Regions from separate parts of the Pseudomonas gozinkensis genome, predicted to be linked through region 2. Evidence: riboswitches for the same ligand, from Rfam matches in the RefSeq annotation. Region 2 holds a riboswitch; each other region holds the start of a gene.
What was found. A riboswitch is a leader RNA that binds a small molecule or an ion and turns the genes downstream of it on or off. The one in region 2 is predicted to bind cobalamin.
Positions count from the first base shown of each region.

Region 1: another riboswitch for cobalamin. It lies ahead of cobO (cob(I)yrinic acid a,c-diamide adenosyltransferase); the one in region 2 lies ahead of IHQ43_RS13315 (TonB-dependent receptor plug domain-containing protein).
Region 3: another riboswitch for cobalamin. It lies ahead of cobW (cobalamin biosynthesis protein CobW); the one in region 2 lies ahead of IHQ43_RS13315 (TonB-dependent receptor plug domain-containing protein).

Region 1 is NZ_CP062253.1:1,900,061-1,902,320, reverse strand. Features, by position in the region: gene IHQ43_RS08590 (cobyrinic acid a,c-diamide synthase CobB) at 1-516, opposite strand, end outside; gene cobO (cob(I)yrinic acid a,c-diamide adenosyltransferase) at 513-1,124, opposite strand; cobalamin riboswitch at 1,206-1,431, opposite strand; gene IHQ43_RS08580 (hypothetical protein) at 1,598-2,182, shown strand; gene IHQ43_RS08575 (PQQ-dependent sugar dehydrogenase) at 2,248-2,260, shown strand, end outside.
Region 2 is NZ_CP062253.1:2,995,550-2,997,809, forward strand. Features, by position in the region: gene IHQ43_RS13315 (TonB-dependent receptor plug domain-containing protein) at 1-897, opposite strand, end outside; cobalamin riboswitch at 991-1,196, opposite strand; gene IHQ43_RS13320 (alpha/beta fold hydrolase) at 1,262-2,170, opposite strand; gene IHQ43_RS13325 (LysR family transcriptional regulator) at 2,244-2,260, opposite strand, start outside.
Region 3 is NZ_CP062253.1:3,626,272-3,628,531, reverse strand. Features, by position in the region: cobalamin riboswitch at 807-1,016, shown strand; gene cobW (cobalamin biosynthesis protein CobW) at 1,115-2,188, shown strand; gene cobN (cobaltochelatase subunit CobN) at 2,192-2,260, shown strand, end outside.

The DNA of each region.
Region 1 (2,260 bases), 1.1 Mb from region 2:
ATACCAGCGCAAACCTTCGGTGAGGCTGCCTTCCAGCAATTGCGCATGGCGCACGGTGCCGACGCGGTTGGCCAGCACGCCGGCAAACGGCAAGTCCGGCTGATAGCGCGCCAGGCCCAGGGCCAGTGCGCCGAAGGTCTGGGCCATGGCTGTGCCGTCGATCACACCGAGCACCGGTACGCCGAAATGCCGCGCCAGATCGGCGCTCGACGGCGTGCCGTCGAACAGGCCCATCACACCCTCGATCAGGATCAGATCGGCTTCGGCGGCGGCTTCCCACAACAGGCGTCGACTTTCCTGCTCGCCGACCATCCACATGTCCAGTTGATAGACCGGCGCACCGCTGGCGCGCTCGAGGATCATCGGGTCGAGAAAGTCCGGGCCGCACTTGAACACGCGAACCTTGCGCCCCTGATTGCGATGCAAACGGGCCAGCGCAGCGGTGACGGTGGTCTTGCCCTGACCGGAAGCCGGCGCGGCGATCAGTACCGCCGGGCAGTGACGTGGTTGATTCAAAGTTCGACGCCTTTCTGCGCTTTGATGCCGGCCTGGAAGGCGTGCTTGATCATGCCCATCTCGGTGACGGTGTCGCCCATCTCGATCATTTCCGGCTTGGCGGCGCGACCGGTGACGATCACGTGCTGCATCGGCGGACGGGCCTGCAGATCGCTGAGCACCTGATCCAGATCGAGGTAACCGTGCTTGAGGGCGATGTTCAGTTCATCGAGCACCACCAGACCGATCGACGGATCGCGCAGCAGCTCGCGGGAGACTTCCCAGGCCGCTTCGGCGGCGGCTATGTCGCGCTGGCGATCCTGGGTTTCCCAGGTGAAGCCCTCGCCCATCACATGAAAACGCACTTGCTCGGGGAAGCGGCGGAAGAACAGCTCTTCGCCGGTGCTGTTGCGGCCCTTGATGAACTGCACCACACCGCACTGCATGCCGTGACCCATGGCGCGGGCGAGCATGCCGAATGCCGAGCTGCTCTTGCCTTTGCCGTTGCCGGTCAGCACCAGCACCAGGCCGCATTCGTCTGGCGAATTGGCGATGCGTTCGTCGATCACGGCTTTTTTGCGCTGCATGCGCGCCAGGTGGCGCTCGTCGCGCTCGGGGGAATCAGTCATGGGGGAGCTCTCCGTTGAGGCTGGATAACGGCGGGCAGGCACAAGAATAGACGGCAACAAGCCTGGCATCGCCCACCGTGATGCCGCTGGATGGATCAGGCCGGTCTCCGGGCTCATGAGCGGCTGGTGCCTGGCTGCGCGCCTTCCCGCATTTACGCAGTGGCATCAGACGCAGCTTTTACTCATTTACCGTTGCGGGGGCAGCGCCGGGATCGTGAGGGTTCTTCGCTTCAAGACCCGCCTCACCGGCTTCCCTGTTTCACTCTGTCGACATGCGCCACAGAGCACCTGAAACAAGCCGCGAAGGTTAGAGGGTTGGGGGTGGAGCGTCAATTGAAGAGGGGCTTGTACGGCGAATAACTGCCGCCGATCAATTAACTGACGCCAATCTTGTGCCACACTGTCAGCAGTGATATCAAAGAGCCATGCTTTTTGACTGCAGAGAGCACATCACAATAACAAGGGAGAGCACCATGCAAGGCATGATCATCAGCAACCCGCGGCTGGAATTCCTGCGCCCGGTGCTGGAACGCTGGTTTGACTGTATCGACCGTTACAACGCCGTACGCGGCGACAGCGACACCCCCTACTGGCACGACGAGAAAGCCAACCTTGGCCTGCTGTCCGCCGCCGCATGGATGGCCGAACTGGTCACCCTGCGCGACACTGCCACCCGCAAGCAGAACGAAGAAGGCGAGCGCAACGCCCGCGCCGACCTGTTTATTGCCGGCGCCGACGATCGCGCCTTCATCCAGGCCACCCAGCGCTGGCCACGCGTCACCAGCCTGAATCTGACGCAGGCCCTGGCGGATATCACCAGCGACGCCAAGCGCATCAGCTACGCCAGCGACCTGAAACTCGGCTGCCTGTTCGTCGCCCCGCAAAAGGCCCAGCACAGCGCCAGTCCGGAAGAGCTGCAGGACATGGTCGATGACCTGCAAAAGGAACACACCTGCGCCGTCGCCTGGTACTTTCCCTACGCCTACCGCAAATTGCGCAGCGAAGCCGGCAACTATCACCCCGGCATTGCCATGCTGTTCAAGGAAGCCCGCGGCTGAGGGTTGAACCATCGGGCTTGTGCACTCCTCTATGATTAAGAATGCATTTATAGGGAAGATCAGCAATGCGCAAGCCCC
Region 2 (2,260 bases):
GACGAAGTAGCTCAGGCGCTCGTTGATAGTCTGCTCGAAGGTCGCCGTGGCGATCTGCTGGATGCGGTCGTTGGTGGTCTTGTGGTTGTCGACCGGGCGGGCGAAATCGAGGTTGGCGTCAGCGTATTGGTAGAACAGCTCCAGGCGTTTGTCATCGCCGAACGACTGAATCGCCTTGCCGCCGAAGGTCGTGACTTCATAGGCGCGTTTCTTCTCGGTGACGTTTTTCAGGTCGCGATTGCGAAACGGCTGATAGCCGTCCGAGACGTTATGGCTGACGTAGGCCAGCAAACCCAGATCGCCGAAACCGTTGCTGAAAATATTCTCGACCCGCGCATCGCCGGTGGTTCCGCCGAAGGTGTCGAGACCCATGTTCACTTCGCCGGACGCTTTGCGGCTCTGCGGGCTGCGGGTGACGATATTGATCACCCCCGACACCGCTTGGGTGCCGAACAACAGGCTCTGCCCACCCTTGAGCACTTCGATGCGCTCGATAGCGTTGGCCGGCAGCGTGTCCAGGTACAAACCGCCGTACAGGCGATTGTTCAGGCGCACGCCGTCGAGCAGGATCAGCGTGTCGTCGTTGCGCCCGCCCAACAGGGAATAAGTGCCGTAGTCGAACGGGCCGTTTTTCGGCGCGACGTACAGGCCGGGAATGAACATCTGCATTACGCGGCTGACATCGGCGCTGGGGCCGGCGCGCTCGATCTGCTCGCGGGTGACGATCTCGACCTTGCTGCCGAATTGCGCCATGTCGGCCACGGTGGTGGACTCCACGGACGGCGCGGAAACGATTTGCTGATGGAGTTCGAGCGGCGTGTCATCCGCCAGCAACAGGGGGCTGAACAGGCAGCCGAACAACAGGGATGGAGCCGGAGAGTTGAAAGGTTTGATCATTGTCTTCTCGAAAGGATCTTCGCAGAAGAGCATGCAGGAGAAGGCATCGCGCACACGCCGACACCGGCCCATGCCCGCCCACCGCAGGATTTTGCCAAACAGACATCTCAGGCCGGTCTCCGGGCTCGCGCGTATGGACGCTTTCACCTTCCCATGGCCGTCTGGCCACAGTGGTGTGTCGAAAGCATCACGCGCCTACCGTTGCGGGGGCAGCACCGGACTTGTTCGAAAAGAACGTACCGGTTTCCCGTTTCACCCCATGCACGGCGGCATGGGACACCTGAAACAGGGCGGCATCTGAACATTCGGGTGGGCGTGCGTCAACTACCCGCACGTGTCGAGGATGACGAGGGCTCTTTTCAGGTTACTGCGCGATAAACCTGCGAATCGCTTGAGTGGTTTCGACGGGCGCTTCCTCCATCAGCCAATGCCCCGCGCCGGCAACCACCAGTTCGGTGACGTTGTCGGCGGCATTGCGCATCACGATGGCTTCGTTGTTGCCGAAGGACTTCTCGCCGCCGATCGCCAGCACCGGCATCTTCAGTTTGGTCTTCATCGACGCCTCGTTGTCCACCGCGTCCTGGCGGATTGCGCGGAACTGGGCGAACGCCGCGTGCATGGCGCCGGGCCGGGCGTAGAGTCTGGCGTAGTGCTGGCGGGTGGCTTCGTCGACCTTTTTCGGGTCGCCGGCGAACTCGTTCCAGAAGCGGTCGAGGTAGATGCGCTCACGCCCGGCCACCAGCCGTTCTGCATCCGGTCCACCGAAATCGAAATGCCAGAGCATCGGCGAGCGCACGATATCATTCCACGGCGGAATCCCCGGAACGGGCGCGTCCATCACCACCAGGCGATCGGTCTGCTGCGGATACCGCGAGGCGTAGGCGAAGGCGACCATGGTGCCGATGTCGTGGCCGATCACCACCGAATGCTCGATGCCCAGCGAAGCCAGCACCGCGCGAATATCACCGGCCTGGGTCTTCTTGTCGTAACCATCGGCCGGGATCGACGACAGGCCCATGCCCCGCAAATCCGGCACCACCACGGTGTGATCCTTCGCCAGATCCGCCGCCAGCGGCGCCCACATGTCACCGGTGTCGCCAAAACCATGCAACAGCACCACCGCCGGGCCTTTGCCGCCGATGCGCGTGTGGATTTTTGCGCCATCCACGGCGATGTCCTGAGTGCGGAACGAGGCAGGGAAGGGCGTCACGTCGGCATGGGCCGGAACACTCAGGGCCAGCAGCAGGGAAGCGGTGAGCAGGGCGCGGATCATGGCGTTCACTCCAGAGGGGGTGGCTGGAGCGTAGACGGATTTGTCCTGTCCCGACGTGCATTTCAGCCGCTGCTCAACGGGTTGCCTGCA
Region 3 (2,260 bases), 630 kb from region 2:
ACGTACGGCCCCTCGCTGAGGCTCGGGGTTCCTTCGCTCCGGGATTGATCCGGGGGCATCGCCTACGGTTTGCTTCTCTGCACCTCCTCTCGATGTGTTTGGCTTCGCCAAACGGTCGCTGCGCTCCCACCCCCGGATCAATCCCTCCACTCAGCCTGCCGACGGGCCCTGCGATCAAAAGCGGTACTCGAGCTAACGCTCATCGTTTTGAGTGGGGGGGGCGGGGCGTGTTCGGCTTTGGTTTTGTGGTGGGCTTACCCCTCACCCCAGCCCTCTCCCCGAGGAGAGGGAGCCGATTTCTGTGCTTTTCAAAGTCTGAGTTCAACGCGGTATCGCAAGTCGGCGCAACTCTCCCAATCAACTCGGTCGGTTCCCTCTCCCTACGGGCGGTCCGACGTTTCGGGAGGGCTAGGGTGAGGGGCTCTTGATCTGGCCTTTGCTCTGGCTCTGGCTCTGGCTTTTGATTTTTTGCCCCTTCGGCAGGCCGAGCGGAGGTGTTCATCAGGGGGTAGGCGCGCAGCGCCGTGCGGCGAAGCCGCATACATCGAGAGGAGGTGCAGCGAAGCAAACCGTAGGCGATGCCCCCTGATGGACACCGTAGCGAGGGAACACTGAGCCTAAGCGAAGTGCCGTACGCCGGGGCGTAGACTTTTTGGTTACTTTTGGCTGGGCCGGCATTCCGGGCGTTTGTCAAAAGTGACCCGCCGTCAGGGCGGAACCCTAGGAAGCCGTTACCGCAGCAACGGATATGCTCACAAAACCCAAAACCAAAAAACAACGGCCATTGACCCATCACGAACCCATGCGTAGCCTTGCGCTTTCGAGGTTCTTCGGCCCACGCCGAAGCTAAGAAGGGAACGCGGTCCAAGCCGCGGCTGCCCCCGCAACTGTGAACGGTGCTGTTCGCTGCCACGCCACTGCCAACTCAATCCAGAGCCAGCGGGAAGGCGCAGCGAATACCGGGCCAAGGCCCGAACACCGTCAGCCAGGAGACCTGCCTCGTCACAGATTCTCACTTTCAACCGGGCGGGGTGATCCGGTGGCGAACTCTCCAGGCACGCACTTGCGTGCCGGTCTCGTCCCGTATGCCCGCCACCTTGCCAAAGGGCATCCGATGAAAACACTGGCCAAACTCCCCGTCACCATCGTCACCGGCTTCCTCGGCTCGGGCAAAACCACCTTGCTGCGGCACATGCTCGACAACGCGCAAGGCCGCCGCATCGCGGTGATCGTCAACGAGTTCGGCGAGCTGGGCATCGACGGTGAAATCCTCAAGCAATGCACCATCGGCTGTACCGAAGAAGAAGCCACCGGTCGTGTCTACGAACTGGCCAACGGCTGCCTGTGCTGCACGGTTCAGGAAGAGTTCTTCCCGGTGATGCGCGAACTGGTGGCCCGTCGCGGCGACCTCGACCACATCCTGATCGAAACCTCGGGCCTGGCCCTGCCAAAACCACTGGTGCAAGCCTTCCAGTGGCCGGAAATCCGCAGCGCCTGCACCGTTGACGCCGTGATCACCGTGGTCGACAGCCCGGCCGTGGCCGCCGGCACTTTCGCCGCGTTCCCGGATCAGGTCGATGCCCAGCGCAAACTCGACCCGAACCTGGACCACGAATCGCCGCTGCACGAGCTGTTCGCCGACCAACTGGCCAGCGCCGACCTGGTGATCCTCAACAAGGCCGACCAGACCAGCCCTGAAGACCTCGCTCGCGTGCGCCTGGAAGTCGCCGAAGAGCTGCCGCCGGCGGTGAAAATCATCGAAGCCAGCAACGGTCGTCTGCCGCTGGACGTGCTGATTGGTCTGGGTGCCGGTTCCGAAGAACACATCGACAGCCGCCACAGCCATCACGATCACCACCACGGTGAAGGCGATGACGATCACGACGACCACGATCACGACGCTTTCGACTCGATCTCCATCGAACTGCCACAAGCCGACGAAAGCCTGTTGCTCGACGCACTGACGCAACTGGTGGTGCAGCACGGCATTCTGCGGGTCAAAGGTTTCGCGGCAATCCCGAACAAGCCGATGCGTCTGCTGATCCAGGGCGTGGGCACGCGTTTCGACAAACACTTCGACCGTCAGTGGGGCGCCGATGAAGCGCGTGTGACGCGTCTGGTGTTGATCGGTCAGGAACTGGATGCCGCCCAGCTCGAAGCGCAACTGCGCGCCGCGCTCAGCGTTTAAGCCATGCACCTGCTCAGGACCCAGCCCGGCGGTTTCGTGTCGGATGACAACATTGCCGACCTTGGACAAACC